4 regions of the Microbispora sp. H10670 genome follow, and region 1 is predicted to be linked to each of the others. Evidence: riboswitches for the same ligand, from Rfam matches in the RefSeq annotation. Region 1 holds a riboswitch; each other region holds the start of a gene.
The links. Region 1 has a riboswitch for cyclic di-AMP ahead of HHX33_RS19080 (C40 family peptidase). Riboswitches for the same ligand answer to the same signal wherever they lie in the genome.
Positions count from the first base shown of each region.

Region 2: linked by a shared signal. The riboswitch ahead of HHX33_RS05810 (hypothetical protein) and the one ahead of HHX33_RS19080 (C40 family peptidase) in region 1 are both predicted to bind cyclic di-AMP.
Region 3: linked by a shared signal. The riboswitch ahead of HHX33_RS03775 (CHAP domain-containing protein) and the one ahead of HHX33_RS19080 (C40 family peptidase) in region 1 are both predicted to bind cyclic di-AMP.
Region 4: linked by a shared signal. The riboswitch ahead of HHX33_RS36495 (CHAP domain-containing protein) and the one ahead of HHX33_RS19080 (C40 family peptidase) in region 1 are both predicted to bind cyclic di-AMP.

Region 1 is NZ_JABBWW010000012.1:178,649-186,335, reverse strand. It holds gene HHX33_RS19090 (NYN domain-containing protein) at 1-841, shown strand, start outside; gene HHX33_RS19085 (C40 family peptidase) at 994-1,935, shown strand; cyclic di-AMP (ydaO/yuaA leader) riboswitch at 2,243-2,403, shown strand; gene HHX33_RS19080 (C40 family peptidase) at 2,474-3,025, shown strand; gene HHX33_RS19075 (hypothetical protein) at 3,103-4,293, shown strand; gene HHX33_RS19070 (glycosyltransferase family 4 protein) at 4,405-5,514, shown strand; gene HHX33_RS19065 (Nramp family divalent metal transporter) at 5,698-7,059, opposite strand; gene HHX33_RS19060 (manganese catalase family protein) at 7,347-7,687, opposite strand, start outside.
Region 2 is NZ_JABBWW010000003.1:21,608-29,294, reverse strand. It holds gene HHX33_RS05830 (LuxR C-terminal-related transcriptional regulator) at 1-161, opposite strand, end outside; gene HHX33_RS05825 (M50 family metallopeptidase) at 353-1,657, shown strand; gene HHX33_RS05820 (DinB family protein) at 1,740-2,249, opposite strand; gene HHX33_RS05815 (hypothetical protein) at 2,470-2,898, shown strand; gene HHX33_RS05810 (hypothetical protein) at 2,955-3,866, opposite strand; cyclic di-AMP (ydaO/yuaA leader) riboswitch at 3,901-4,038, opposite strand; gene galT (galactose-1-phosphate uridylyltransferase) at 4,112-5,170, opposite strand; gene HHX33_RS05800 (DeoR/GlpR family DNA-binding transcription regulator) at 5,219-6,025, opposite strand; gene HHX33_RS37655 (50S ribosomal protein bL37) at 6,164-6,241, shown strand; gene HHX33_RS05795 (TIGR03086 family metal-binding protein) at 6,260-6,826, opposite strand; gene HHX33_RS05790 (ATP-binding SpoIIE family protein phosphatase) at 6,914-7,687, opposite strand, start outside.
Region 3 is NZ_JABBWW010000002.1:25,246-32,932, reverse strand. It holds gene HHX33_RS03785 (helix-turn-helix domain-containing protein) at 1-676, opposite strand, end outside; gene HHX33_RS03780 (nuclear transport factor 2 family protein) at 765-1,169, shown strand; gene HHX33_RS03775 (CHAP domain-containing protein) at 1,280-1,954, opposite strand; cyclic di-AMP (ydaO/yuaA leader) riboswitch at 1,968-2,102, opposite strand; partial or broken gene HHX33_RS03770 (Tn3 family transposase) at 2,383-2,622, shown strand; gene HHX33_RS35555 (hypothetical protein) at 2,585-2,707, shown strand; gene HHX33_RS03765 (TetR/AcrR family transcriptional regulator) at 3,010-3,672, opposite strand; gene HHX33_RS34870 (hypothetical protein) at 3,813-3,962, shown strand; gene HHX33_RS34865 (cupin domain-containing protein) at 3,981-4,172, shown strand; gene HHX33_RS03755 (APC family permease) at 4,280-5,713, shown strand; gene HHX33_RS03750 (N,N-dimethylformamidase beta subunit family domain-containing protein) at 5,733-7,373, shown strand; gene HHX33_RS34860 (aldehyde dehydrogenase family protein) at 7,480-7,671, shown strand.
Region 4 is NZ_JABBWW010000021.1:109,331-117,017, forward strand. It holds gene HHX33_RS25980 (hypothetical protein) at 1-248, opposite strand, end outside; gene HHX33_RS25985 (fasciclin domain-containing protein) at 479-1,141, opposite strand; gene HHX33_RS25990 (hypothetical protein) at 1,231-1,827, opposite strand; gene HHX33_RS25995 (DUF2945 domain-containing protein) at 2,128-2,355, shown strand; gene HHX33_RS26000 (DUF4236 domain-containing protein) at 2,476-2,655, opposite strand; gene HHX33_RS26005 (MarR family winged helix-turn-helix transcriptional regulator) at 2,843-3,346, shown strand; gene HHX33_RS26010 (hypothetical protein) at 3,447-4,040, opposite strand; gene HHX33_RS36495 (CHAP domain-containing protein) at 4,190-4,990, opposite strand; cyclic di-AMP (ydaO/yuaA leader) riboswitch at 5,302-5,446, opposite strand; gene HHX33_RS26020 (SPW repeat protein) at 5,762-6,229, opposite strand; gene HHX33_RS26025 (glycoside hydrolase family 15 protein) at 6,350-7,687, opposite strand, start outside.

The DNA of each region.
Region 1 (7,687 bases):
GGTCCGCGAGCAGCTCAAGGCGGCCCGCGCGGAGAACTCCGACCTGAGACGCAAGCTGCACGACGCGCGTGAGCGGGTCAAGGCGGCCGAGGCCAGGGCGGCCGAGCTGGAGGCCGAGACGGCCGAGGCGCGAGCCAGGTCGGCGAGCGCCAACGGCGCTGCGGAGACCGAGCTGCGCAGGCTCAGGGAGCGCCTGGCGGACACCGAGCGCCAGCTGGAGGCCAACCGCCGCGCGGCCCGCGAGGGCCGCAGCATGGAGGACGCGCGCGTACGGGTGCTGCTGGACGCCCTGCAGGACGCCGCCGCGGGGCTGCGCAAGGAGCTCGGCCTGCCGACCACCATCAACAGGCCGGCCGACTACGTGAGCGCGGTCGTGCCGGGCGAGCCCGGCGTGACGGCGGTGCCCGCGCGGGCGCTGGCGAACGACGACCCCCAGCTCCTCGACCAGCTCCTCGCCCTCCCCAACCTGCACCTGATCGTCGACGGCTACAACGTGACCAAGACCGGCTATCCGTCGCTGACCCTCGCCGACCAGCGCGCCCGCCTGCTCACCGGGCTGGGCGGCCTCGCCGTGCAGGCGCGCGTGGAGGTGACGTGCGTCTTCGACGGCGCCGAGCTGAACGGGCCCGTGCAGGTCTCCGCGCCGCGCGGGGTGCGGGTGATGTTCAGCGCGCCCGGCGAGATCGCCGACGACCTGATCCGCACGCTCGTGCGCGCCGAGCCGCCGGGGCGCGGCATCGCGGTCGTCTCCTCCGACCGCGAGGTGGCCGAGTCCGTGCGCCGCATGGGCGCCCGGCCGGTGCCCTCGCTCCTGCTGCTGCGGCGTCTCGGCCGCGGCTGATCCGTCCGGCACGCTCCGTACGAGAGTCGATCCGGTGAGTGATGACTGCCGCGAATAGCTGCGAATAGGTTGAAGCGTCAAGATCGCCTAGATAGAGTCGCGCCGCAGGTTTCGTTGATCCCGAGGGGGCCCGAGTGCAAGGGCGTGTGCCGGTGGCCGCCGTTTTGGCCGCCGTGGTCCTGCTGACGCCGCTGACGGGCGCGCAGGCCGATCCAAAGCCCACCCTTGCCCAGGCCAAGGCGAAGCTGAACCGGCTGAACGCGCAGGCGGACAAACTCGTGGACCGCTACAACGCGGCCAGTGAGAAGTGGAAGTCGGCCAGGAAGAAGTACCTGGCGCTGAACGACGACTACAAGAAGCAGAACGCGCGGGTCGAGGCGCTGCGCTCGGGGCTGGTGACGATGGCGGTCAGCAGCTACCAGGTGGGCGGCATCGGGACGTGGGGCGTCTTCTACAACCCCGATCCCGACACCATGCTCAGCGGTCTCGCCACGTACAACCACATCTCCGCCGAGCGCATCGGGCGGCTCCAGCAGTACGAGGGCGCGATCCAGGGTCTGAAGGACCGGCGGGACGAGACGAAGGCCGTCTACGCCGAGGCCACCAAGGTCAGGGGCGAGCTCGCCGACGAGAAGAAGAAGGTCGACAAGCTCGTCAACGAGCAGATGAAGCTGCTCCGCTCGCTCGGCACCTACAACCCCGGCAACCCCAACAGCGCGGGCGTCGCCTACAAGGGCCCGGCGTCGGGCAACGCCCTGTCGGCGCTCCAGTTCGCCTACAAGCAGGTCGGCAAGCCGTACCGCTACGGGGGCAGCGGGCCGGACTCCTGGGACTGCTCCGGCCTCGTCCAGGCCTCCTGGGCGGCGGGAGGGGTCAGCCTGCCGCGTACGAGCTACGAGCAGTGGGCGTGGGGCGCGAGCCGCCGCGTGTCGCTCGACGCGCTCCAGGCGGGCGATCTGCTCTTCCACGCGGGCTTCGGCCACGTGGGCCTGTACGCGGGGGACGGCAAGGTCGTCCACGCTCCGCAGACCGGCGACGTTGTGAAGATTGTCACACTGGCGGACTACCACGCGATCGGCGCCGTCCGCCCCTGAGCCCGCGATGTGATCTTTGTTCCGGCTGTGAGCTAAGTGCCTTATTTGGACATTGCGATGGCTGATGTGAGCAGAGTCACACTTGGTCTTCTGTGACGTGGGTAAGCTGCGGTTTCTCGCGCGCGGCCGTCGTTATCCGATCTTTATGCGCCGGGGCGGCTTTGCCGGGAGCCGCCTGATCTGGGTAGCTTCTGGGCCGCGGTGAGCACGCCTCGCCGCGGCGAGCCCGGTCTGGCCGGCCGGGCCCGCGTCATCCACCGTCGCCGGCGCCGTCCGTCTACTTGCTCCCCCCAGGGGATTTCCGGGCGCCGACGACCTGCCGAGTCCGTGCAGTCAGGAGGCACGGAGCCGGGGAACCATCGACCTTCCTCGCGAAGGTCCGGGGTGAATCGGCGCGTCCACGCGCCGTAGGGCGACTTCCCCGCCCGAACCCGTCAGCTAACCCGGTAGGCGTACGCGGAAGATCCAAGGAGAGATCCTGTCTACCACCCCCGCTAGCCTGTCCCGCCTTGCCCGAATTGCCCTTGGGGGTGCCGCTTTGACGGCATCCGTGGGAGTCGCCGGTGCGCAGCCGGCGTCGGCAGACCCGGTGACGGTCACGGTCATCAAGGTGACCACGGAGACGAACACGAGGGCCGCCACCACCGCGGCGGCCAAGAAGGCCACGAAGAAGTCCACGAAGAAGGCGGCCGCCAAGCGGAAGAAGCTCAGCCGGGCCGCGCTCCAGCTGGCCAAGGCGCAGCGAGCGGTCAGGACCGCGAGGAAGCACATCGGCGACCCCTACCGCTACGGGGCCAGCGGTCCCGGCTCGTTCGACTGCTCGGGCCTGGTCACCTACGCCTGGCGCAAGGCCGGCGTACGGCTGCCGCGCACGACGTGGTCCATCCGCAGCGCCGTGCGGAAGAAGGTGTCCTGGGGCCACTTCAAGCCCGGCGACCTCATCTTCACCAGCGGCGGCGGCCACGTCGGCATGTACGTCGGGCACGGCAGGATGATCCACGCCCCGCACAGCGGCACGCGGGTCAGGATCGACAGGCTCGACTCCTACCGCAGGGCGACCTTCGTGGGCGCCGTACGCCCCGGCGCCTGATCCGTCCCTCCGGTGCCGAGCCCGTCGTCGCCGGCGCCGCTCCACGGCTCCGTCCCCCCTCACAGGTGGGCGGAGCCGTGGCGTTCCCTCGTTACGATGCTCCCCATGGCCTCGGTCCCGCCGGCGCCGCGCCCGCCCATCCCGTACGGCAGGCCCTCGCGAGCGCCGAGGGCCTGGTGAGGACGCGCGGCGGACGGTCGGCGTCCGCGGCCGTCGTGCTGGCCGCGCTGCTGGCCGGTACGGCCGCCGCCGCGCCGCCCGACCCCCTGTCGCCCCTGCTGTCCCAGGCCCGCGCCGCCGTGCGCGAGCAGCCCGGCATGTGGACGGGGGCCTCCGTCGCCCGCGGTGAACGCGCCGTCGTCGTCGGCGCGCCGCGAAGGCTGGTCGCCGAGGTCGCCCGGCTGGCCGGCCGGGCCGACCGCACGGTGACGAGGGTCTGGGGAGAGCACGGGGGCGCGGTGATCCTCGTGCCCCGCACGGAGGAGCAGGCGGCCGCCCTGGCCGCCCCCGCGGTGGTCGGCGGTCTGGCGGCCGTCGCGACCGGTGACCGGGTGATCGTGCAGCCCGCCGCGTTCGCCCGCCTGTCCGCGATCGGCCGCCAGGTCGTCGTGACCCACGAGCTCACGCACGTCGCGGCCTCCGGGCCCCGCGCGGTGCCGATGTGGCTCCTGGAGGGCTTCGCCGACTACGTGGGCTACCTCGACAGCGGCCTGCCCGTTCATGTGGTCGCGGCCGAACTCGCCGCGGAGCTGGCCGCGGACCCGCGGGCCGGCGGCGGAGCCGGAGCGGAAGGCGCCCCGCAGGCCGGCGCCGAGCCCGGTGCTGCGCCCGGGACCGAGTCCGCTGGTACCGAGTCCGCTGGTACCGAGTCCGCCGGTACCGAGTCCGCTGGTACCGAGTCCGCTGGTACCGAGTCCGCTGGTACCGAGTCCGCTGGTACCGAGTCCGCTGGTACCGAGTCCGCTGGTACCGAGTCCGCCGGTACCGAGTCCGCCGGTACCGGGGCCGGCCCGGCGGCCGGGACGCCCCTGGCCCGCCTGCCGGAACCCGCGGACTTCGCCGCCAGGCCCGCCCAGGCGTACGAGGAGGCCTGGCTGGCCTGCCGTTACATCGCCGCCCGCTTCGGCGAGCGGAGGCTGGTCGCCCTCTACCGCGCCGCACTGCGCGAGGACGCCGACGCCGCGCTGCGGAACGTCCTCGGGCTGACCACCGCCGAGCTGACCCGCCTCTGGCGGTCCTCCGTACGGGCCGAGCTGGCCCGGTCCTGATCACGGCCCTGATTCCGGGGCGGGCGAGCGGCGGGAGGGGCCTGCGAGAATGCGATCTCGGGCGGGCCGCGTGGCCGTGGACCGTCCGCCGCGCCGATACCGGGGGTGAGGATGGCGAACAGGACGTTGATCGTCACGAACGACTTCCCGCCCAGACCGGGAGGCATCCAGGCGTTCGTGCACGGCCTCGCCTCCCGCAGGCCGCCCGGCTCGGTCGTCGTGTACGCGCCGCGGTGGAAGGGGTGCGAGGAGTTCGACGCCCGCCAGCCGTACGAGGTGGTCCGTCATCCCTCGACCCTCATGCTGCCGACGCGCGCGGTGGCGGGCAGGGCGGCGGCGCTGGTCGAGGACGGCGCCACCGTCGTCTTCGGCGCCGCCGCGCCGCTCGGCCTGCTCGCTCCCGCCCTGCGTGCCGCCGGCGCGGCGCGGATCGTCATGCTGACGCACGGGCACGAGGCGTCCTGGGCGCGGCTGCCCGGCGCCCGCGGCGTGCTGCGCCGGATCGGGACGGGCGCCGACGTCGTGACCTACCTCGGCGAGTACACCCGCGGTCTGCTCGCCCCGGTGATCCCGGCGCCCCGGCTCGTACGGCTGGCTCCGGGCGTGGACACCGGCGCCTTCCGTCCCGGCGCGGGCGGTGAGCGGGTCCGGGCGGCGCTCGGCCTGGGAGACCGGCCGGTGGTCGTCTGCGTCTCCCGGCTGGTGCCCCGCAAGGGGCAGGACGTCCTGCTGCGGGCCTGGCCGCACGTCCTGCGGCGGGTGCCCGGAGCGGTGCTGCTGCTGGTCGGCGGGGGGCCCTCGCGGCGGTCGCTGGAGCGGGCGGTCGCCGGCGCCGGGCCGCGCGGGTCGGTGGTGATCACCGGGTCGGTTCCGTGGGCCGATCTCCCGGCCCACTACGACGCGGGAGACGTGTTCGCCATGCCGTGCCGCAGCAGGTTCGGAGGGCTCGACGCCGAAGGGCTCGGCATCGTCTACCTGGAGGCGTCGGCCACCGGGCTGCCGGTGGTCGCCGGTTCCTCGGGAGGCGCCCCCGACGCCGTACTGCACGGCGAGACCGGCCTGGTGGTCGACGGAAGGTCGCACACGGCGGTGGCCGGCGCGCTGTGCGACCTGCTGTCCGACCCGGCCCGCGCCCGCGCGATGGGTGAGCGGGGCCGGGCCTGGATCGAGGAGGAGTGGGGCTGGGAACGCGTCGCGGCCCGGTTCGCCGCCCTGCTGTGACAGGCTCCTTGAGAGCCGGTGCGAGAGCCGCCGCGACGGCCGCCCGCGGCCGGTGAGGGTGGGCGGGTCCGTGCTCGTGTCCGTGGTTCGTGCCGGTGGTTCGTGCCGGTGGTTCGTGTTCGCGGTTGGTGAGCGCGGCCGGTGAGCGCGGTCTGCGACCGGGGCTGTCGAGCGGGGAAGCCCTCAGCCGGTGAAGACCTCCACCAGCAGGAACCCGTTCAGCGCGCTGATCACGGCGGCGACGGCGACACCGGCGGCGGTGGTCGCCCGGCGGTTGACCAGATCGCCCATGAGGGCGCGGCGGGCGGTGAACACGACGAGTGGGACCAGGGCGAACGGGATGCCGAACGACAGCGCGACCTGACTCAGGACGAGCGCACGGGTGGGGTCCATCCCCACGGCCAGGATCGCCATGGCCGGAAGGACCGTGACCAGTCGGCGCGCCAGGAGCGGCACGCGGCGGCGCAGGAAGCCCGCCATGATCACCTGCCCGGCGTACGTGCCGACGCTGGAGGAGGCCAGGCCGGAGGCGAGCAGGGCGAGCGCGAAAGCGACCGCCGCCCCGGGGCCGAGGATCTCGCCGAGCCCGGCGTGGACGGCCTCCAGCCCCGCGAGATCGCTCCCGTCGAAGGTCGCGGCGGCGACGGTGAGCATCGCCATGTTCACCAGCCCCGCCGTGCCGAGCGCGACGGCGATGTCGACGCGGCTGGCCTGGAGGGCCGCCCGGCGCGGATCCCAGGAACCGCGGTTCCGCGTGAGGGCTCTGGGCCGCCCGGTGAGAGCCTCATGGTGCTGAGTGACGGCCGCGTGGTGTTGTGTGACGGCCCCGTGGTGCTGTGTGAAAGCTCTTCCCTGGTGCTGGGTCAGTGCGGAGTGCAGGTAGACGACGTGCGGCATGACGGTCGCTCCGACGATCCCGGTCGCCAGCAGCAGGCTGTCCGGCCCGGCGAGGCGGGGCACGAAGCCGCCCGCCACGCCCGCGAGGGACCCCGACAGCATCACCTGGTAGGCGAAACCGGCCAGCACCACGGCGAGCATCACCGCCACGGTCACCTCGAACCGGCGGCGTCCGCGCGGCGCCATCAGGAGCAGCAGCGAGGAGACCAGCGCGGTGATCGCGGCGGCGGGCAGCAGCGGCACGCCGAACAGCAGGTTCAGCGCGACCGCCCCGCCGATGAACTCGGCCAGGTCGGTGGCGACCGCGACCATCTCGGCCTGCGCCCACAGCAGCAGGCTCACCGGCCGCGGCAGGTGGTCGCGGCACAGTTCGGGAAGGTTGCGGCCGGTGGCGATGCCGAGCTTGGCCGACAGCGCCTGCACGAACATGGCCAGCACGTTCGCGACGGCGATCACCCACAGCAGCATCGTCCCGTAGCGCGCCCCGCCGGACATGTTGGTCGCGAAGTTGCCGGGGTCGACGTACGCCACGGCGACGACGAACGCGGGACCGCACAGACCGGCCAGCCGCGCCAGGCGTCCCGGCGACGGCGGCCGTCCCGCCGCCGTGACGGCGGAGACGGTCTGTACGGACCCTGACCCGGGCATCGATGCGGGAGTGGAAGCGGGCATGGGCGTGCTGCGGCGGTGGTCGGGCAAGGGAAGCCTCGCTGAGGAGAGGTCTGGACAGTGGCGACGCCTCACCCGTCCCGACGCCTCACCCGTCCCGGCGTCGCGCCGGGACCGGCGGAGGCGGTTCGGGCGAGGAGGCGGAGGCCGGTGCCGCCCGGCTTTGGCAGTCCCGCGCGACGCAGACGATGTCCGCGCTGCCGCCCGCCACCGATCGCGGATGGGGGCGGGTCCGCCGGGAGGCCGGGCGGGAGCGGCCCGGGGCTTCAGGTGAGCTTGTCCTTGAGCTTGCCCATGGGGCCGACCTCGGTGCCGAGGGTGGGGCCCTGGGGTTCGCCCATGCTGCCGTCGTAGGTGTCGTACAGCTTCGGGTCGGGCGGCGGGGCCTGGGCGAGCCCGCCGAGCGGTTCGGGGTTGAGGAGATAGGAGAACTGGTGGCGGCCGTCGGGCTGCGGCCCGCTCGCCCAGCCGCCCGCCTGCGCCTCGATGCCGTCGGAGAGGTCCCAGATCGTCTCCGCGTGCTCGGCGTGCTCCTCGTCGAACAGGTCGTCGGGCACGACGACGTCCTCCAGGCCGTCCGACTGGAGTTCCTCGATGGCCTTCAGCC
Region 2 (7,687 bases), on a different contig from region 1:
TCGATGACGGCGGCGTCCGGCAGTACGTCGAGGGCGGCCGGCACGATGTCCTCGGCCGAACCGACGTCCGCGACCACCGTGAGGTCGCTCTCCCCTTCGAGAGAGGCGACCAGGCCTCGCCGTACCAACGGAAGGTGTTCGGCCACCAGGATCCGGATCAAGACGCTCCCCTCTGGACGTTCTCTCAAAGGGTGATCGACCCATTGCGTACTGTCAACGGAGTGTCCAGGTTCGGCCATGTATGGGCAACGCGCCGGTTCGCCGGAGCAGGTCTCTCCCTTGTTCCGGTGGGCTACTCTCGGAGGGTGCGACGACTGCCACGGCATCTTCTCCGACTCGGGGGTACGCGCTGATGAGCTGGCTCATCGTGGCCGGATTCGTGATCGTCTTCGTTGGTCTGCTGCTCTCCATCGCGCTGCACGAGATCGGGCACCTCGTCCCGGCCAAGCTGTTCGGCGTCCGCGTGACGCAGTACATGGTCGGCTTCGGGCCGACGCTGTGGTCGCGGCGGCGCGGCGAGACCGAGTACGGCGTGAAGTGGATCCCGCTGGGCGGCTACATCCGCATGGTCGGCATGCTCCCGCCGCGTCCCTCCGACGACCCCGGCAAGCTGCGCAGCGTCTCGACGGGCCCCTGGCAGGGCCTCATCGAGAACGCCAGGGCGGTCGCCTCGGAGGAGATCCGGCCGGGCGACGAGAACCGCGTCTTCTTCCGCAAGCCCTGGTGGCAGAAGGTCATCATCATGACCGGCGGGCCCGCGATGAACTTCGTGCTGGCGTTCGTGCTGTTCGCGGTCGTGATGATGGGCTTCGGCGTGCGGACGACGAAGCCGGTCGTCTCCTCGGTGTCCAAGTGCGCGATCCCGGCGGCCGAGGCCGCGCACCGGGACTGCGCGTCCGGAGACCCGCTGACGCCCGCGGCGAAGGCGGGGCTGCGGCCAGGGGACCGGATCGTCGCCGTCGGCGGCACTCCGGTCGCCAGCTGGGAGGCGGCCACCCGGCAGATCCGGTCGCACGGCGCCGGGGCGACGACGCTCGGCATCGAGCGCGACGGCCGGACCACGACGGTGGACGTCGACCTGATCGCGCAGGACATGCCCTCGCAGACCGACCCCGACAAGGTGGACAGGAACGTCGGCTTCCTCGGCGTCAGCCCGACGATCGTCGTGGAGAAGCAGGGTCCCGGCTACGTCCTCGGGCAGATGTGGGACCTGACCAAGCGGACCGCCGCGGCCATGGTCAACATCCCCAAGAAGATGGTCGGCGTGTGGAACGCGGCGTTCTCGGGGGAGAAGCGCGACCCGAACGGGCCGATCGGCATCGTGGGCGCCGGCCGCATCGGCGGTGAGATCGCCGCGTCGGACATCCCCATCGACAGCAAGATCGAGGTGTTCATCAGCCTGCTGGCCGGGCTGAACCTCGCGGTCGGCATGTTCAACCTCGTCCCCCTGTTGCCGCTGGACGGCGGCCACATCGCCGGCGGCCTGTGGGAGGGAGTCAAGCGGGCCTTCGCCCGGGTGCGCCGGCGGCCCATGCCGGGCTACGTGGACGTCGCCAAGGCGCTCCCGCTGACGTACGTCATGGCGGCCCTGCTCGTCGTCATGGGCGGCCTTCTCATCTACGCCGACCTGGTGAACCCCGTCCGCATCTCGGGCTGAACCGGGCTGAATGGGTATGGCCGGGCTGAACGGGTTGGGCCGGGCCGGGCGGACCCGGCCCGGCGGGTGAGGGACCGGGTCCCTACTCGCCCGTCGCCCCGTCGATGCGCTCGCGCAGCAGGTCGGCGTGGCCGTTGTGCCGCGCGTACTCCTCGATCATGTGGACCATGATCCAGCGCAGTGAGTGGTGGACGCCCTGCCGGGCCGCCTTCGTCGTCGCGTCCAGATCGGCGCAGGCCGCCTCCGCCGCCCGCGCGTGCTCGATCTCCGCGCGCCAGGTGGCGAAGGCCTCCTCGGCGGACGCCGTGTCCACGTTGTCGAACTCGCCGTCCGGATCGTCGTCGGTGTAGTAGATGCCTTCGAGGTCCTCACCGGCGAGCCGCCGCCGGAACCAGCTCCGCTCGACGTCGGCCATGTGCCGCACGATGCCGAGCAGCGACAGGGACGACGGCGGGACGGAGCGCAGCCGTAGCTGTTCCTCGGCGAGGCCCTCGCACTTCACGGCCAGCGTCTGGCGGTGGAAGTCGAGGAAGGCGCGCAGCATCTCGCGCTCGCCCGCGGCGAGCGGAGGATCGGTACGTGTGTCGGTCATCCGGACATCCTGCCCCTGGCCCCCGGGGTGCGACCACTTCATTTCCGCCCCGCCGGACGGCCCGCCTTCCAGGCGCAGGAGGGGGTGCGCTCTCGCGACCCGCTTGACTCGGGCGTGGACGAACCTTTGCCCGTACTTGTCCAAGCGGGATGATCGAGTCAGAATCAGTTCAGCCTTCAACCATTTTGGTTGAGGGGTCGCTGCACGGATGAGGAGAGGCATGAAGCGCACGATCTCCGTTCTCGCCGTCGCCACCGGCGTCCTCGGCGCCACGCTCACCGGCGTCGGTCCCGCGTCCGCCTCCGCGGTCGACTGCTCCACGGGCGGGTACACCTACGCCCGGACCAGCTACGTCCCCACCAACGTCCAGCGGCCGTCGGTGGACGGCCGTAACTACAACATCGCCGGTCCGTCGGCGTACACGCACGAGGTCTGCCTCGACATCCCGGACACCGAGACGTTCACGATCGAGGTACAGATCCACTCCTCCGACGGGTCCACGACCGTGTTCGTGGACGACCGGCCCGGCGACAAGGTCTTCAGCTTCTCGCCCGGCGCCAACAGCTGGTGGCAGGTCTTCGGCACGATGACCGGGCCCGGCAGCACCTACATCTACTACACCTGGAACGAGAAGCAGATCCCGGCCTGACGCGGAACGGGCCGGCCGCCTCGCTCGGCGAGGCCGCCGGCCCTCGAAGCTCCTGCTCAGTACATCGAGATGTGGACGTGGTCGTAGTGGTTGGCGGTGACGCCGCCACGGTCGGACATGGGGCGCCAGCCCGGGTGGCCGAGGTTGTAGATGCGCTGCTGCCAGATGACGTACATCACGCCGAGCTTCGGGCCGTTCTTGATGGCCCAGGCGGCCAGGCTGTCGCCGAGCGCCTTCATCTTGGCCGAGGGCATGGCGCCGCCCGAGCTCATCATGAAGTCGCAGGCGCGGCCGAGGGGGTGCTCACCGCTGTTCTCGGCCCGGTAGCAGCCGACCGGGAAGCTCAGATCGAAGTGCTCCTCCACCTCCGAGCGCATGAGCCGCATCCGGGGCGTGATGTTGTCCGCGCCCGCCGGCAGTTCGGGCGCCCACGACCCGCTGCCCCTCCGGCCCGGAGCGATCGGGACCAGGCGGTCGATCTTGTCCTTGATGTCGTCGATGAGCTTCTCGGCCTCCCGGCGCCGACCGGCGACCTCCGCGGCCTGCGACTTCAGCGAAGCGGTGAGCGCCCTCGCCGCCTCGGCGGCCTTCTGCCGTTCGGCGCGGACCTCGTCGACCCGCGCGAGCCTCGCGGCCTGTTCCTCCTTGAGCTGGTACGCAACCGCGGAGACGGTCAGGTTGGGCAGGACCCGCACGCTGTCGGTCTGGTACCGCAGCCCGACGAACTCCCGGACCTCGTCGAGGGTCGCCGTGTAGTCGGCCTCCGCCCTGCTCACGCGGGCGCGCGCCGCCGCCTCGTCGTCCCGCGCCCTGGCGAGCGCGACCCGCTTGGCGTTGTAGTCGGCGATGAGCCGGTCGACCTTCTTCTGCAGGCCGGCGAGCTGCTTCTTGAGCTGCCTCTCCGTCGGCTTGGGGGCGGCGGCGCCCCCGGCGGCCGTGCCGAGAACGAGGGCCGCGGCGGTCAACACACCGGCGGCCAGGGGGAACGCGCGGGGCAGAGCCCACTCCTCTCCATCTGCCGACCGGGTTAGCTGACGGGTGCGGGCTGGAGGAGCCCGGGCAGCGACGTGCCTTTACCCCAGAGGCGTGAACGGGTCCCCGGCTCCCGGGCGAGGCGCCCGGGATTAGGCGGCACCGGCTGTGACCGGTGGTGCCAGGGATACTAGTGGTAAAGAAATGGTGACTGCCACCCCAAGTCGCAACCGTACGGAGATCAGTCCGTTACCACCTCGCGCAGCATGCGGGCGGCCTCCTCCGGCAGGACGTCGTTGACGAAGGCGCCCATCGCCGACTCCGATCCGGCGAGGTACTTCAGCTTGTCCGCCGCCCGCCGGATCGTGAAGAGCTGGAGGTGCAGGTAGGCCAGATCCCGGCGGTAGGTGACCGGAGCCTGGTGCCAGGCCGCGACGTACGGCATGACGACGCCGAACAGCCCGTCCAGGCGGCGCAGCACGTCGATGTACAGCGGCGCGAAGGCGGCCCGCTCCTCCGCCGACAGCGCCGGGATGTCCGGCACCCGGCGGTGCGGGTAGAGATGCACCTCGAACGGGTACCGGGCGGCGGCCGGGACGAAGGCCGTCCAGTGCTCGTTGGCGGCCACGACGCGGGGCCCCTTCCGCTCGGCCGCCAGGACGTCCGCGAACAGGTTGCCGCCGCGGTGCCGGGCGGCGGTCTCCAGCATCTGCCGGGTACGCGGCGTGACGTACGGATAGGCGTAGATCTGCCCATGCGGGTGCGGCAGCGTGATGCCGATCTCGGCGCCGCGGTTCTCGAAGCAGAAGACCTGCTCCACGCCGGGCAGCGCGGACAGTTCGGCCGTGCGGTCGGCCCACGCCTCGACGACCAGCGCGGCCTGCTCGTCGCCGAGGGAGCTGAAGGAGGCGTCGTGGTCGGAGGTGAAGCAGACGACCTCGCAGCGCCCGGTCCCCGGCCGCACCTCGCTCAGCCCGCCCACCTGCTCGTACGCGCCGGTGTTGAAGCTGAACGACGGGAAGCGGTTCTCGAACACCGCCACCTCGTACGGCGAGGGGATCTCCGAGCCGGGATGCCCGGGGCAGAGCGGGCACTCCTGGGCGGACGGCAGGTGGGTGCGGGTCTGGCGGTGCCGGGCGACGGCCACCCACTCGTCCATGAGCGGGTCGTGACGCAACTCGGACGCGAGGGGGCGCGCGGGCAGATCCCGGGGGTCGGCCACGTCGTGGTCGGCGTCGTCGCGGCGGTCGAAATAGATCAGCTCCCGGCCGTCGGCCAGATGAGCGATGGTGCGCTTCACGGTGCGATCTCCAGCTTCACAGGGCTCTTCTCCGGCGTCGCGGCGGCGTCACACGGAGGCGGTCTTCAGGGGTGCCTCGCCGGACGGATCCGCGAGGAGGAGCTCGCCGGCGTGCTCCGACAGCACGGCGCGGGCGTCCTCGGGCAGGCCCGTGTCGCTCACGACCACGTCGGCCTCGCCGAGGGCCGCGATCGTGCTGATGCCGACGGTCCCCCACTTGGTGTGGTCGGCCAGGACGACGAGCCGCTGGGCGGCGGCGATCAGGGCGCGGTCGGTCTCCGCCTCCAGCAGGTTGGGGGTGGTGAAACCGGCCCGGACGCTCATGCCGTGCACACCGAGCATGAGGATGTCGACGTTCAGGGAGCGGACGGCCGCGACCGCGACCGGGCCGACCAGCGCGTCGGACGGCGTCCGCACGCCGCCCACGAGCACCACGGTCTGGTCGGGCCGTCCCGCCCGGTGGAAGACGTCGGCCACCTGGACGGAGTTGGTGATCACGGTCAGCTCGGGGACGTCCACCAGGTGGTGGGCCAGCGTCCAGGTCGTCGTGCCGGCCGAGAGCGCGACGGAGCTTCCCGGCCGTACGAGCGGGGCCGCGCAGCGGGCGACGGCCTCCTTCTCGGCCTGCTGCCGCATCGACTTGGCCGCGAAGCCCGGCTCCTCGGTGGAGCCGGCACCGGTGGCGGTGGCCCCGCCGTGCACCTTGACGATCAGGCCGCGCTCCGCCAGGACCTCCAGGTCGCGGCGGATCGTCATGTCCGACACCCCGAGCTCACGCACGAGTTGCGCGACCCGGACCCCGCCGGACCTGCGGACTCTCTCCAGGATCGCCTGCTGCCGTTGCTGGGCCAGCATCCGCCACTCCTTTAAACAGATTCCAACAGATTATGCACACATACGTACAGGAGTGCTGAGCCGGGGTGCGGGTACTTGCCGCCGCCCGCCCGCGGGGGGACAGTGGGCGAAACCCGTACTCCAGGGAAGGCGGCCGCGATGGGCAGACGCGCACGCAAGTCGAAGGCCCGCAGGAAGAAGAAGGCCAACCACGGCAAGCGTCCTACGGGGCGTTAGCCCGGTTCCGGGGCCGTCTCAGGGGGTTCTGCCCCACGCCGCGAGCAGCTTGGTCTGCTGGTCGGCGTCGGCCGGGATGTCGCGCTCGTCCCCGATCACGCCCGCCTCGCGGTAGCCGTCCCACGCCTTGGCGAACCATTCGGCGCAGGACGCGACGAGGTCGGGGTCGAGCCGTTCCGGACCGCCGACGGCCCGCGCGAGGTCCCAGGTGTGGATCAGCGCGTCCGCGAACAGTTCGGTGATGTACTCCTCGCCCGGCACGTCGCCGAAGGACAGATGGGCCACGCTCGTGAGGGCGCCCTCGGCGTACACCGCCTGGACGGCGCCCTGTGCCGACGCCTCGAACGCCTTCACCGGGTCGTCGCCGAGCACGTCGCCCTCGAACGCGTCGCCCACCTCGGCGGCCGTGCGGCCCGACAGCAGTTCGGGAGCCCACAGGTTCTCGGTCACCAGGTGGTTCACCAGCCCCCGGACGTCCCAGTCGACGCACGGCGTCGGCAGGTCCCACTGTCCGGGGCGGACGAGATGGAGGCGGTCGCCGAAACCGTCGAGCGCCCTGCGGTACGCGTCCCGGATGTCGATCATGTCCCCTCCTCGCCACGAGCTCCCCGATTCGACCGTAACTCCTCTTGACGATCAGTCATGCCCGCCCGCCCGCGAGGAGGCGGCCGGTCACGGAAGATGCTGCTCGACCCAGACGATCTTTCCGTACGGGGTGGGCCGGGTGCCCCAGCGATAGGCGAAGCGCTTGATCAGCTGGAGGCCGCGGCCGGTGTCCTCGTCGGGGGTGGCCGTACGCGGGGCGGGGCTGGAGGGGGAGCCGTCGGCGACCTCGACCACCAGCGTGCGGCAGCGCAGCAGCCGCAGCTCGATCGGCGGCCAGCCGTGCTTGAGCGCATTGGTGACCAGTTCGCTGACGATGAGCTGGGTGCTGTCCACCAGGCTGCTCAGCCCCCAGGCGGCGAGGGTGACCCGGACGAACCGGCGGGCCTGGGAGACGAACTTCGGGTCGGCGGGCAGGGGGCAGGTCGCCACCTCGTCCGGGTCGAGCTCACGCACACGGGCCACCAGCAGGGCGATGTCGTCGCGCTCGTGGCTCGCCCGCTGGCTGCTGATGATGTCGTCGCACATGTCGTCGAGGTCCTCGACGGGCCCGGCCAGCAGGCGGCGCAACCCCATGATCCCGGCGTCCAGGTCCCGCTCGCGGCTCTCCACCAGGCCGTCGGTGTAGAAGGCGAGCACGCTCCCGGCCGGCAGGACCAGCTCGCGCATCTCCAGCGGGTCGCTGCCGATGCCGAGGGGAAGGCCCGACGGCAGCTCGACGATCTCGGTCGACCGGTCGGGATGCAGCAGGATCGGCGGCACGTGCCCGGCGCGGGCGAGCGCGCAGCCGCGCGTCACCGGGTCGTAGACGGCGTAGATGCATGTGGCGATCTGGGTCGGATC
Region 3 (7,687 bases), on a different contig from region 1:
GAGTGCCGAACGTGGTGGTGGTCGAGAAGAGCCGTAGTTCTCGTTCGCCGAAGCGGAAGATCATCGGTACGGCGATCTCGGACTCGATCGGGTGGCTCACGTCCTCGGCGCCGGGCGCCAGCAGTTCCTCGTAGAGCGCGGTGAGTTCGGGGTCGGGAGCGGTGGCGAGCTGACGCGCGATGCGGGCACGAAGCAGCGAGCGCACCTCGGCCAGATTGACGATCTGGGAAGCGAGCCCGCGCGGGTCCAATCCCAGCCGCACCATGTTGATCGGCGGCCGTAGCAGGTCGGGGGCGACATTCGCCAGGAACGGGTCGATGGCTCGGTTGGCCATCGCGATGTTCCATCCACGATCGATGACCAGCGCCGGGTACGGCTCGTGGGCGCGCAGCACCCGCGCGATCGCGTCCCAGGCCGCCGGCAGCGCGTCCCCGTTGAGCGGTCGCTTCGCGTAGCGGGGCGCGAAGCCGGCGGCGAGCAACAGCCGGTTTCGCTCACGCAACGGCACGTCGAGCTGATCGGCGAGCCGGAGGATCATGTCGGCGCTCGGGTGGGACTTGCCGGTCTCCACCAGGCTGACGTGACGGGCTGAGACGTCGGCGGCGATCGCGAGATCGAGCTGGCTGATCCGCCGGCGATGCCGCCACTGCCGTAACAGTTCCCCGATCGTGTACACGACCGTCGATGCTACGCATCGCGGCGCGCTGCGCCATGAAATGCGAGTTCATCGACACCGTCGCGATCGACGGAGACACTGCATTCCCGTGACCACGCAGAACATGACCACAGACAACAAGAGCATCGTCCAGCGGGCGCTGACGGCACTGGTCGCGACGGGCGACGTCGATGCGCTCGCGCCGTTGCTGAGCGACGACTTCGTCCATCACAGGCCGGACTCGACTTCGAGAACCAAGGCGGAATGGCTCGCCGCCGTACGCGCCGCGCTCGTCCCGCTCGCCGGCATGCAGGTCGAGATCCAGCATGTGCTGGCCGATGGTGATCGCGTCGTGATGTGCTCGCGGCGCCGGCTGCCCGGTGCCGGGCCGGGGATCGTGGTCGTCGATGTCTGGCGCCTCGACGACGGGCTGATCGCGGAGGCGTGGGAGATCATCGAGCCGGTGGCGCAGGCAGCCGCCAATCTGACGTGGTGGGAACCCGCTGATCACTGACCCGGTCACAAGCCGAGAGCCGCGGTCGTGAACACGAGACCCCGGTCACAGGGGCCCGGGTTCGCCGCGGCTCTGAGGCTTCTTGGTCGAGTATTCCTACGGGGATCTCGTCAGGATGCGAGTTCGGCGGGGTAGACCGGGTAGCCGTACCCGGCGACCTGCCAGGTGGGGCGGGTACGGGCCTCGACGGCTCCGTTGCCGGTGTTGCCCTCGACGGTGCGGATCGTGCCGTTGCCGTTGTCCCTGACGACGAAGCCGACGTGCTGGATGTCGTCGATCTTCTTACTGCCGCTCCAGCTGAAGAACACCACGGCCCCGGGCTTGGGCGTACGGCCCCAGCGGCCGTGGTCGGCGAACCAGCGGGCGTGCTCCACGGTGTAGGCGTCGGAACCCATGACCGGCTGGATGCCGAGCTGCTGGCCGACCCAGGAGACGAACATGTCGCACCAGGGGGCGTTCTCGTACTCTTCCAGCGCCCCGCCGTCCCGCGCGAGGGTCTCGCGGGCGCGCGGGCTGGTCATGTACCACTCCTGGAACTTGGTCCCGCCGCCGTCGGCGTCCTCGCTGATGCCGACCTGGCTCGCGGCCAGCTTGATGACGTCCTGGGGGCCGACCTTGGGCAGCCGGGCGGCGATCTCGGTCAGGGACGGCGCGGCCGCGGCGGCCGGGCCCTTGCCGGCCGCCGGGTTGTCCGCCGCCTGCGCGGCGGGCGGGGCGATCGCCACGGCCGAGGCGAGGACTCCGCCGGCGAGGGCCGTGCGCAGACAGGTCGTGAGGGCGTGCATGATGGGCGGACTCCCTTTGCTTCCATGCCGCCGACCGGGTTAGCTGACGGGTTCGGGCTGGAAGTCGCCCTACGGCAGGTACGCCGATTCACCCCAGGAAGAGGTTGGGTCCCCGGCTCCGCTTGCGCGGATTAGGCGGCCGAACGGCAGGCCGAGATCGGCCGGCCGCGTCGGTGTGAGGTGGGCTTTCTTGACCACTGAGATGAGCAAGTGGGCCCCGAGTTGCCCAAAACGTAATAGACACGTCCAAACCAGTCAAGTGATGACAAGTCGGGTTTTGCCTGGTGAGACGCCGGGGCGGCGAGAGCAAAGGGCGGGTTCGCCCGTCCTACCGGGGTTGCCGCGTTCCCCTTCTTCTCCTCTGCTCACACCTCTGTTCGCTCACAGCGAACGCGCCTCGCTGACCTGGGGTGAGTCGGGGCTGCCGATCCGGCCGGCCTACCCCGCTCGGGCAGGCGTTCGCCGAGTCCGGCCGGATCGACAAGACCCTGCACCTGCTGTCCATCCTGGACCCGATCGACGACACCTACCGCTGCAGGCTGAACAAGCAGCTCACCGTCCAGGAGTCCCGGCACCGGCTCGCCCGCAAGATCTGCCACGGCGCAGGCGGGCAGATCCGCAAGGCCTACCGTGAAGGACAAGAAGATCTCCATCTCCTCCTCCACGCCGGCCGAAGGTCCGCGACAGCTCTGCGAGATCCCCGACCGGCCCGCCTTCCCCGACGGCGGTGGCGTGCAGGAGGCAGAGGCGTAAGACCTCCCGAGCTTGGGGCCACTGGTCCGGCGAGTGTGGGCTCACGCGGGGCCGTGGTCGGTGCAGACCGCGCTGAGGTCGGTGCCGTCCGAGCCCTCGAGCCGGGGAGTCGAACGGGGCGCGAAAGTACTCCCACAGGCCAGTGTCGCTGATTAGATGAGGCCGTCCCCCGCAACAGCTGAGATCACCAGCCTGCCGGCGACGGCCGCCGCTGAGTCTGGCAGCTCGCCTCGGGCCACCGGCGTTACCGCAAGGCCTCCGGCGAAATCAGTCCAGTCTCGACGGCGGGCAGGAACTGCGGCTCATGTGGTCGTCAGGGCCGAACTCCACTGATCGAGCAGGAGCGCGCTTGCTTGCTGGACGTCCGGGAGGCGGGTGGGGTCGGCGAGGGTACCGCGCAGGAGGAAGTCGGCGATTTCGCGGGGGAGGGTGTCGGGGTCCGGAGTGGGGTCGCTGCCGCGGTCGCGCATGGCCTCGAGAATCAGGCCGGTGATGGCGCGTCGCACGAAGTACGGGCCGCCGACGATCTGGAGTTCCCCGCTGTCGATGGCCTGGGCGATCAGTTCCTCGGTGAGGCGGTGCAGTTCGTCCCGTTTCGCGGCCTGGGCGGCGAAGTCGGGGAGTTCGAGGACGTCGTCGTTGTAGAGGCCGCGGGTGTCGTAGGGCAGGACCAGGATGGCGTAGAGGTCGGCCTGCAGGTAGGCGTGCAGCCGCGCGGCGGGGGACCCGTCGGCGGCCAGGGCCGTGCGGAGGCGTTCGAGGGCGGGAAGCAGATCCGCGTCGAGGAGTTCGGCGAGGATCTCGGCCTTGCTGGCGAAGTGCCGGTAGATGGTCGGTTGCCGCACTCCGACGGCGTTGGCGATGTCGCGGGTGGAGGTCCCGTGGTAGCCGCGCACGGCGAAGAGCTTGGACGCCGCGATAAGTGCTCGCTGACGGGTGACGCCGTCCGGTCCGCGTACTGCCATGTCCGTCCTCTCCCTGCCGGGTCACCTACCGGGTGGCCGAGTTCACGCCTCCGTCAAGTCTGGACCGCCCTCTTGCCAACACAAGCTATCAATCTATAGCTTTACCGCCCAACCGGTGTTCTGCCCGCAGGAGGTCCGCCGTGGCCATCACACAGATCCAGGTCCTCGTTCCAGGGACCGGAACCGCCGTGGTTCCGTCTCCGGGCGACTACGACGAGGTCAGCGAGGGGTGGGACGAGGTCGAGCATCGCGCCCGCCTGCCAATTGATCATTCGGTCGCCGGCGCCTAGGTGGGAGAACCCGGCTCCGTGCGGATTCGGCATTGGCCCTACGACGAGGTCTGCGTGATCCAGACGGGCCGGGTCGCGATCGAGGACGCCGACGGCGGGCGCGTGGAGTTCGGCCCGGGTGCGGCGTTCCTCATGCCGGCCGGATTCGACGGCCGGTGGCACACGCTCGAGCCCACCTGCAAGATCTTCGTCGGCGTCTCGGCTCGCTGACCTCCACGGCCTTCGGGGGAGGGCCGGACCACCGGGTCCGGTGCAGGCCGCCTCCGCAGATTCAGCCCGGAGCCGTCGAGACGGCTCGCAAGGAAGGCACCATGGACATGACCCATCCCCCCCAGCACGAACTACGCCGCAACGCGGTCAGCGCCCGGCACCTGGTCTTCTTCGTCGTGGCGGCCGCCGCGCCGCTGACCGTCTCGGCCGGCTTCCTGCCGCTGGGATTCCTGGTCGGCGGGACGATGCTGCCCGCCGCGTTCGTGATCGCCGGAATCGCCTACACGATCTTCGCGGTCGGCTTCACCGCGATGAGCCGCCACGTCACCGACGCAGGCGCGTTCTCCGCCTACATCGACAAGGGCCTCGGGCGGACGGCCGGTTCCGCAGCCGCGATGGTCGCCTGGACCGGCTACACCCTCGGGCAAATCGGCTTCGCGGCCGCGTCCGGCTTCTTCGCCTCGATCTTCCTGAAGACGTACCTGTCGGTGAGCGTCCCCTGGGGGCTGTGCGCGACGGTCATCGGCCTCCTGGTCACAGCGATCTCGTACGCGAAGATCAACCTCGGCGCCCGCGTCGCGGCGGTCCTGCTGATCCTGGAGATCGGCGTCCTGGCCGTCTTCGCGATCGCGGTCTGGGTACAGGGAGGGCCCGAAGGCACCCCCTGGTCCGCGTTCGACCCCGGTTCCTGGCAGGTGCCGGTCCTGGGCGGCACCTTCCTCGTCACCTTCCTGGTGTTCATCGGCTTCGAGCAGACCGCCGTCTACAGCGAAGAGGTCCAGGACGCCGGCAACGCCGTGCGGAAGGCCACCTTCTGGGCCATCGGCATCCTCACCGTCATCTACATCGCCGCCGCGTTCACCATCCTCATGGCGATCGGCCCGAACCGGCTGCTGGACGTGCTGAGCGGAGACCCCTCGCAGGTCGTGTTCAACCTCAACACCTCCTTCGTCTCCTCGTCCATGACCGGTGTCATGCAGCTGCTGGTCATCACCAGCTTCATCGCCGGAGTCATCGCGTTGCAGAACGCCGGCTCGCGGTACCTGTTCTCCATGTCCCGGCGCGGCCTGCTGCCCGCCTTCCTGTACGGCACCAGCCGATCCGGCACCCCGCGCGCGGCGGTCCTGCTCCAGGGCGGCCTGGTGACCGTCGCACTGATCGGCTTCGGCCTGTCGTCGCTCGATCCGTATACGCAGGTCGTCACCTGGACCAACTCCCCGACCCTGTTCGCCGTCCTCGCGCTCCAGATCGCCACCGGCGTCGCGGTGATCCGATGGTTCGCGGCACGTGGCACTCAGGAAAGCCTGTGGGCGCGCCTCATCGCCCCCGCCCTGTCAGTGATCGTCCTCGGCGTCGTGCTGTACCTGGCGGCGGCGAACATGAGCCTGCTCACCGGGCTCGGCGCCACCGGCAACGCCCTCATCATCTCCCCGCTCGTCATCGCGTTCCTGTTCGGGGCCGTCCGCGGCCGCATGACCGCCGGCCGCACGCAGGAAGCAGACGAACACGTCGCGCCCGCCCAGGCGCCCGAACAGCTCTGAAGAAGGATCGGAAGAACCCATGAGTGATCAGCTGCCCGCGACCGTACGCACCGCCCCTCCGCAGGGCCCGGCGCCCACCCCGCGGTATGCCTGGTCCATCCCCGGTTTCGCGGTGGAACGGCCCGGGGTGGGCGGCCCGGAGGCCTGGTGCTACACCGACAGGTGGACCTACTCGCCGGGTGAGGAGGTTCACGTCCACACCCACACCACCGCGCAGACGTACACGCTCACCCTGGTGCGCGACGGGCTCACCCCGCGGGTCGTCTGGTCCGCCGCCGGCCTGCCCGGCCGGGCCCACCCGACTCCTGACGACGCCTATGCCGTCGGCTGCGGCTGGCCCGTCGCGCACACCTTCACCGTCGACCAACAGTGGAAGCCCGGCTTCTACATCCTGATCATGGGCATCGAGGCCGGCGGACGCCGCCACGAGCGCGAGCACTTCCTGGTCGTGCGTAATCCCGAGCCCGGCGTGCGGACCCCGTACGTGCTCGTGCTGACGACCAGCACGATGACCGCCTACAACGACTGGGGCGGCGCCAACGCCTACCGCGGCCTCGGCGGCGACCCCTGGACCGACGTGGCCAGCCCGCGCCTGTCCATCCAGCGGCCGATCGCCCGCGGCATGATCCGCAAGCCCGACGATGCCCCTCGCAGCTCCAACCCCGACACCCCGCCGCGCGGCGCCCTGCCCCGCCATCCCGCCTACGAGTGGGCGCACACACACGGCTACTCCCGCCACCACGCCGATGCGTTCTGGGCCACCTACGAGCGGCCCTTCGCCGTATGGGCGGAGAAGGAGGGCATCGAGTTCGACGTCCTCACCCAGCACGACCTCCACCAGGACCCCGGCTGCCTGACCCCCTACGCCTGCGCCGTCTTCGTCGGCCACGACGAGTACTGGACCTCGCAGATGCGCGACACCGCCGACGCCTTCGTCGACGGCGGCGGCCACATCGCCAGATTCGGCGGGAACTTCCTGTGGCAGGTCCGGCTCGAAGAAGACGACCAGGTCCAGGTCAACTACAAGGTCCCGCAGGACGACCCCCTGTTCGCGAAGGACCGCGCCAAGGTGACCACCGCGTGGGACTGGCCGCCCATCGACCGTCCCGCCGCCGCGACCATGGGGCTCACCGGTCTGTCGGGCACCTACAACCGCTATGGCTCGGCGATCTCCCGCTCCAGCGGCGGCTTCACCGTCTACCGGCCGCGGCACTGGGCCCTGCAGGACACCGACCTCGGATACGGCGACGTCTTCGGTGGTGCGCCCGTCTGTATCGCCGCGTTCGAGCTGGACGGCTGCGACTACACCTTCCGGCGCGGCCTGCCCTTCCCCACCGGCAGCGACGGGACCCCGGACAACCTGGAGATCATCGCCATGTGCCCGGCCGTTTTCGGCGAGGAGGACCGGTGGGACGGGCAGGTGCCGCTCGGCGCCCCCATCACCGAGGTCCAGGGCATCCTCGGGCTGCTGTTCGACCCGCTGCCCGACCGGTTCGACGGCGAGGCCTACGGCTCCGGCATGGTCGCCACGTTCACCCGAGGCAGGGGCGGCGTCTTCTGCGCCGGGACGACCGAATGGGTCAACGGCCTGCGCCTGCAGGACGAGTTCACCGAGCAGATCACCCGCAACGTGCTACGCCGCTACGCCGTCCGCGGCTGACCCGCACCCCACTCGCCCAGTCGCAGAAAGACGTTCATGAACCCGCTCGGCCCCATCGACAGCTCCACCACGCCGCGCCTACGCCACCAACGAGCAGATCGCCGACGTGATCGCCGACCCACGCGTGCAGGGAGTCTCCCTCACCGGCTCCGAGCGGGCCGGAGCCGCCGTCGCTGAGATCGCCGGACGCCACCTGAAGAAGGTCGTCCTCGAATTCGGATGTTCCGATCCCTTCATCGTCCTGTCGGTCGACAGGACGATACCGGCCAAGCCTGCAACGCGGGCAAGCGGTTCGTGATCGCCGAGAACCTGTA
Region 4 (7,687 bases), on a different contig from region 1:
GCCGGGCCGCCCATGCCCTGGGCGCCGGCCTCGTCGTCCGGCTTGGTGAACGGGGTGACCTTCGCGCCCTTGTCCAGGATCTCCAGCGCCTTGGACGCGACGAAGTCGGGCTCCTCCGGGTGGTTCATCGCCATCGCGGCGATCTTCTTGCCGGGCGACAGCTGCTCCTTGGCGGCCATCGGGCTCTGGTCGGCGGGCGCCGGCCCCGACAGGAGAGCCGCGGCGAGTACGGCAGTAGCTATAGGCATGAGTATTTCCCCCGAATATTGGTGGACGGTACAAGAACGAAGGTAAGCGGCTGATGCCGGGCGTTCACGGACCTGACACTCAGTGTCCGGTCAAATAAGAGAATCAGCCGCTTCAGGACATAGGCCGCACCCCACGCGGAGAATCGGGAGCGAAAAAGGGGTGGAAACGAATCCGGGGGCGCGCCGCATGCGGCACACCCCCGGAGGACACCGTCCTGGACGGCGGCCGGTCACCTCGGCATGAGGACCTTGTCGACCAGGTAGACGGTCGCGTTGGATGTGGCGAGGTTCCCGCAGGTCACGGCGGCGTCGTTGACCTTGAGGTTGGGCGCCGCGCCCGAGACGGTGAGCTTGCGGCCTTCCAGGCTGGTCAGCTCGCCCTTCAGGTCCGCGGGCGCCTTCCGTCCCTTGACCACGTGGTAGGCCAGCAGCCCCCGGAGCGACTTGCGGTTGGTCAGCAGCTGGTCGAGCTGGTTCTTCGGGATCTTGCCGAACGCCTCGTTGGTGGGCGCGAACACGGTGATGTCCTGGGCGGAGTTGAGCGTCTCCGCGAGCCCGGCCTTCTTCACCACACGGGCCAGCGTGGAGAGCGACGGAACGTCGGAGAGCGCGGCGCCCACCGGCACCTTGGCCAGTTCGGCGGGACTGCCCTTGCCCGAGGCCGGGAGCGAGGCGCAGGCGGGCCCGACCGGCGACGCGGCCACCGAGGCCGAGGGCGTCGCGGAGGCGCCCTCGCTCGGCTCGGCGCTGGTGGTGGGGGTCTCGGTGGTCATGTCGGTGGCGGTCTCGTTGACCGCGACCGGGGCCGCGGAGTCGCCGCCCTGGCTACCGCACGCCGCGGACATCGACAGCGCCGCGGTCAGCGCGGCAAAGGCGAGCAGACGGGTTTTCATGATGGTGCTTCCTTAGTCGTGGAAAGGTCGTTGCTGGGTGGCGGGCCGGGCGCGCGGGCCTGTCCGTCAGGCCGTCTCGGGCGCGTTGTTCACCAGCCGCGCGGCCGCTGCTGCTGCCGGGGGCGCTGGATGACCTTCTTCCGCACGTGGACCGGCGGGAACGACCTGGTCTTCTGCACTCCCTGCGCGGAGTGGAAGGTGAACGGCTTCGGCGCCTCGCCCGGCTTGCCGGGCGCCGACGCCGGCTGGAACACGACGTCGCGCGTCTTGGGATCGATCAGCGGGATGATCGAGGTGTTCGATCCCGACGGGCTGACGTTCTCCGCGCCGCCGGCCTTCTCCTCCGGCCTGACGACGTCGCCGTCCGCGTCCGGCCCGGCGTCCGCACCGGGATCACGCGGCACGTCCGGGGCGCTCCCCGGAGCGGAGTCCGCGCCGGCGTCGCCCCGCTCGCGCGCCGTCCCGCCGGGCGCCATCCACGGCGGCGCCTGCGGAAGCATGAACGGAGACTCCCCGTCCTGCGGCGCCCCGCCGGGCGTGAGAGCGAATGGTCCCGCCGGCCGCCACGACGGCGTGGCGTCGTTCGTGTCCGCGGTGGCCGTCGTCCCGGTCGGAGCCGGGTCCGGCGGCACGACGGCCGGCCCGGAGAGGAGGGCGGCGGCCAGTACGGCAGTGCAGAGAGGCATGAGACTCCCCCGAGGTCATGGATGGTACGAGCACGACGGTAAGCGCCGCACCAGGGAGTGATCACGCATCCCACGACCAATGTCCGGTCAAGCATGGTGATCGGGCGCTTCACCCGCAAAGGTCCCATCACGCCTGTAAGCGGCCCGCCTGACGGCCGCCGCGGCGGCGTGGAACATACGGGTTCGGCGCCCTGCGGAAACGCCGGGGAAACGGCATGGAGATCAGGCGCCCAAGGGATCGCCCTTTTCCTGGATTCCCATCCCGAGTGCCGGCGAGACGGGGGGGGTATGCGCGGGCCCATGAGTGACAAGCGCGAATCCGAGGAACCGAAGGTCGGCGACGAGGTGACCTGGAAGAGCCACGGCGGGACCGCCGAAGGCAAGGTCGAGAAGAAGATCACCGAACGGACCGAGGAGGCCGGCCGCACCGTGGCCGCGTCTCCGGAGGAACCGCAGTACAAGGTGCGCAGTGAGAAGAGCGGCGGCTCGGCGGTGCACAAGCCCTCGGCTCTGCACCCGAAGAAGTGACGCCCGGAGAAACGAGCACGGAGAAACGAGTTCGGGGAAGTGACGCCTGGAGAAGTGACGCCGCCGGGGGTCCTGCGCCGGGCGGGCCGGAGGCCGCGCCCGGCGCGTCACGCACCCGCTCTAACTGAGCGTCTTCTTCCAGTGGAAGCCGCCGGGCAGGTTCACCGTGAGGGTGCGACGCCCGTCCGCCGTCTTGGTCACGCGGAAGGCGCGGCCGCCGTAGCTGTGGCCCACGCCGCCGCGCGACAGGTTGAGTCTGAAAGGCCCCATCTTGATTGACTTACGGTAGCTCCAGCCCATCGTTTCCCTCCGTGTTTTCCGTGCCCCCGCGACTACCCACAGAAGCGATCAGCACACGCGCTCGCACAGAGGTGCATGTCGGGACGCACCGCCACCGTCCTCGCCGTACAACTCCTGGTCACAGGGTGGGAACCTTTGTCCGGTGCAATGACGAGACGGCGGCTGGGACCGTGTAAAAACGATGCCTATGGCTAAGGATGGGGACGAGGAGCCGATCGCGGACGACCTGGAGGCCGTCACGTCCGCCGTGCTCACCGCGTCGCGGGTGCTCGTCGCGATCTCCGCACGCTCCCTCGCCTCCGCGGAGGACAGAGTCACACTGCCGCAGTTCCGGATGCTGCTGGTGGTCGGGCTGGGAGAGACCAAACTGGTCACGCTGGCCGAGAGACTCGGCGTGAATCCCTCGACCGCGATGCGGATGGCGGACCGCCTCGCCGCCGCCGGGCTGCTGAAGCGCGAGGTGAACCCGCAGAACCGGCGGGAGACGCTGCTGCGGCTGACCGACGTCGGCTCGCGCATCGTGGACGAGGTCACGGCCCGGCGCAAGGCGGAGATCGCGGCGATACTCGCCCGGATGCCCGCTCCCCGGCGTCAGGCTCTGATCACCGCCATGCGCGAGTTCACCGACGCGGCCGGCGAACCGCCCACGACCGTCTCGTTCCCGCTCGGCTGGCCCGATCCGTCCTCCTGAGCCGGCGCCCGCACGGACCTGGTGATCCGGTACGCCCGCCGGAAGCCGGCCAGGTTCGCGGCGGCGGCGCACTCGCCGGGCACGCGGTCGTCATGCGGACTCAGCATCCGGAGGCGGCGCACTCCCCCGGGATGAGGCCGCCGGAGCCACCGGCCGTCGAGGGCGTGTCGTCGCCTCCGCCGGAGCCGGTGCCCGCGCCGCCCTTCGTGCCGCCGCCCGCCTTTCCGGCCGGCCCGGTCTTCGCCTGGCCCGTGCCTCCGGGCGCCTGACCGGTGGACCCACCGGCGCCGGAGCCGGTGCCCGTGCCGTCTCCGGCGGGCGCCTGCGCGGAGCCTCCGTCCGCACCGCCGTCCGCGCCACCACCCTCGGCGTCGCCCGCCGAGCCGTCATCCGAGCCGTCATCCGTGCCGTCCTCGGCACCGGTCCCGGAGTCCGGTCCCGCCTCGGCGGGATCACCGGCGCCGTTCTCCTGCGCCGGCGCCGTCTGCTGCCCGGCACCGCCCGCGGAGGGGCCCGGGTCCGTGGCGCCGCGCAACGCGAAGCCCGCGCCCGCCGCCGCGAGTACGGCGACCAGGATCACGGCGACGATGACGAGGGGCTTCCTGCTCTTCGCGCCGGACGGCTCGTCGCTGGAGAGGATCTCCTGACGAAACTGATCATCCTGGCTCGTCTGTGAGGGGACGCGCCCGTACATGTGAGACAACTCCCAGCGGTCGTATCGGGGGAAGGCTCCACGGCTTCCGCGGGTGGCTGCCCACCCTAGCCGCGCGAGTCACCGAATTTCACAGACATCCGCAAACGATCTCAAACTCCCAGAGTGTTCCCAGGCGCCTCTCCGGCCGGTCAGCCGGGGAGGTGGAACGGCTCCTGCGCCGCGGCGGGGCCGGACACCCCGGCTCCCACGACCTCCTGGCCGCGCCGCTCGCCGCCGTACCCCTCCCGCCGCGGGCCACCCCTGCGGTGCCGTCCGCCGGACGTCGCCGCCGCGGCTGCCCTGAAGCGCAGACCGGTCACCGCGGTCGACACGAGCGCGAACAGCAGACCGGCCGGCAGGACGGCGTCGCTCGGCGAGAAGGCCGTGCCCGGCGGCTGCCCGTGACCCGCGGCCATGCTCCGCGTGGCCGACGCCGCCCCCTGGACCACCGCCCCCTGGACCGCCGCGTCCGCCGCCACGGGCTGCACGGTGACGGTCACCTTCGGGATCACCTTGACCTTGCGCGGCAGGCCGTACCCGACGATCTTGCTGGAGTCGCGCACCTTGCGCTTGAGCCAGACGCCGTCGACGTTGCCCTCGATCGTGTGGACCTTGCCGCCGACGACCTTCTCGACGATGCCGACGTGGTCGATGTCCTTGATGCGCTTCGACCCCGACCAGTCGAAGAAGACCACGGCACCGGGTTCCGGCTTGCGGCTCCAGGCGCCCTGCTGCTCGAACCACTTGGCGTGCCGGGTGGTCAGCGCGAACTCGCCGACGTGGTCCTGCACGCCCGCCCGGCTGGCCGCCCACGAGACGAACATGTCGCACCAGGGAGCCGCCTTGAAGTCGGAGTCCATGGCGATGTTGTCGGCGTACCACTCGCCGAACTTGGTCGGCTTCCCGGGCCGTTCCCGGTAGCCGAGCTCCGGGCGTACGGCGTCGAGCAACTGCTGTGCTATCGGATCGGTAGAAATCGAAGGCTCCTATGGCGCGCGTCAGAACATGACGAACCCGCCGCCGGGCACGACGGCATGCGGGCATGACCGTCACACCGACCGTCACGCCGGCGGACGCACCGGCGGACACGGCCGCGGCGGTCCCCGGGCGGGCGGGGTCGGACGGGATTCAGAAACGGGAGATGTGGCAGCCCGTCACGGGCGCGCCGTCACCCCGGAAGCCTGGAGACGTTCCAGGGCGGGCATGTGGTCCGGCGACGGAGGCCGGACCGGGTGGGCAGGTGGAGCGGACACTCCACGCGCTCTCCTCTCCTTGGCCGCCTACCGGGTTAGCTGACGGGTTCGGGCCAGGAGTAGCCCTACCGGATGGTCCGGATTCACCCCAGAAGAGACGTGGGTCCCCGGTTCCCGGGTTCGATGACATCCGGGATTCGGCGGTCGCCGGTCGTCCTCGGGTTGAGGACCACGCACCGGCGTACTGACCGGAAGCATAGTAGATCACGAGTAGGACACGACCGAAAAACCGGCAAACAGGTCCATTTCTGCACCTTCTGCACCATGCTTCCGCAGGTCCTCGCACTGACGGCACCTAATCGTGATATGCGCCACATCGTCCGGTACGGGCCCGTCTGGCACTCGGACTCCCATAAGCACGATGGCGGGGCGTGAGCGGGCTCGGGCCCTCTCACGCCCCGTCGATCCGGCCGGCCCCGCCGCGTCGGACCGCTGGCGTGGACCGCAGGCGGCGGGCTGCCGCGCCGGCTACCACTCACCGCCGGGTGCGCCGACTCCTCTCCGCCGGCCGTGCTCGTGCTGCCGGTAGTTGGCCGCGAACGCGAGCGCGCCGAGGCCGAACAGGAAGATCACCGCTCCGGTGACCACGTTGTTCCAGATGGTCGCGGTGGTCGCCGGCTGGCCTCTGATCACCCACGGCGCGATGATCGCCCAGACGCCGAGCACCGGTGTCACCCAGCTCACGCCGTACGTCCGGCCGAACGCGGAGGCGCAGCTCAGCGCGAGCGCCGTGACGACCAGCCCGACGATCAGGTTGTTGACCGTCAGGCCGCCGAACCCGGTGAATCCCACGATCCACGGCGAGATGGCGAGGTAGAGGCCGGCGAGGAGCGTCACCGCGTCCATGACCTGCGCCGGGGCGGTCGATCCCGCCCGGTCGTACGTCTGGCGCAGCTTCGTGACGTCCGGGCGTCGAGCCAGACCTGGTTGCACCATGATGTGTCACCTCTTCTCCCAGGTGGCCGGGGGCCCGAGACCCCTCTCTTGCATCATGCAACCGGGGACGGCGCGGAGGGGAGACCGCGAGACGCGCGGATTGCAGATGAAGTACATCTGTCAGGCAGATGGCGCCGGCGCCGTCAGGGCCTCCGCCGTGTTGACGATCGAGACGTGGCTGTAGGCCTGGGGGAAGTTGCCCACCTGGCGGCGGAGGCCGGGGTCGTACTCCTCCGCCAGCAGGCCGACGTCGTTGCGCAGGGACAGCAGCCGCTCGAACAGCGCCCGCGCCCGCCTGCGCCGGCCCAGCAGGGCGAGCGCGTGCGCGAGCCAGAAGGAGCAGGGGACGAAGACCCCCTCCCCGCCCGGCAGCCGGTCCACCCCGTCGGCCTCCGGCCGGTAGCGCAGCACGAATCCGTCCTCCGTGAGCTCTCGGCACACGGCGTCGACGGTTCCCGCCAGGCGGGGGTCGTCCAGCGGCAGGAAGCCGAGCCGGGGGATCAGCAGCAGCGCGGCGTCCAGCCCTCTGGAGCCGTAGAACTGGGTGAAGGTGTTGCGGCCGGGGTCGTACCCGTGGGCGCACACGTCCTGGTGGATCTCCTCCCGCAGGGCGCGCCAGCGGCCCACCGGACCGTCGAGCCCCTGCCGCTCCACCGAGGCGACCATCCGGTCCGCGGCCACCCACGCGAGGACCTTCGCGTGCACGAACGGGCGGCGCGGCCCGCGCACCTCCCAGAGCCCGTTGCCCGGCTCGCGCCACGCGCCCTCCAGATAGTCCATGAACGCGCGCGGCGGGTCCCAGGCGTCCTCCTCCGGCCCCAGCCCCGCCTGTCTGGCCTGGTAGAGGCAGTCGATCACCTCGCCGTACACGTCGAGCTGGAACTGCCGGGCGGCGGCGTTGCCGACCCGCACCGGCCGGGACCCCTCGTATCCCGGCAGCCGGTCGAGGGTCCGCTCGGGCATCCGGCGGCCGCCGTCGATCGTATACATGATCTGCAGGTCGGCCGGGTCTCCGGCGACGGCCCGCAGCAGCCAGTCACGCCAGGCGGTCGCCTCCTCGGAGTACCCCGCCCCGATGAGCGCCTGGAGGGTGAACGCGGCGTCCCGCAGCCAGCTGTAGCGGTAGTCCCAGTTGCGGGAGCCTCCGATCAGCTCCGGCAGGGACGTGGTGGGCGCCGCGACGATGCCGCCGGTCGGGGCGTAGGTGAGGGCCTTGAGCGTGACGAGGCTGCCGGACACCGCCTCGGCGTACTCACCCCGGTGACGGCACCGGCCGAGCCACTCCCTCCATATGCGCTCGGTGTTCGCCAGCTCCTCGGCGGCCTCCAGCCGGTGCGGGCGGCTCCGCCACGACTCCTGCCAGGTGAGCACGAACGGCACCCGCTCCCCCGCCGCGACGCTGAACGAGGCGGTCGCGGCGCGCGGGCGCGACTCCTGCGTCAGCGGCACGGGAGACTG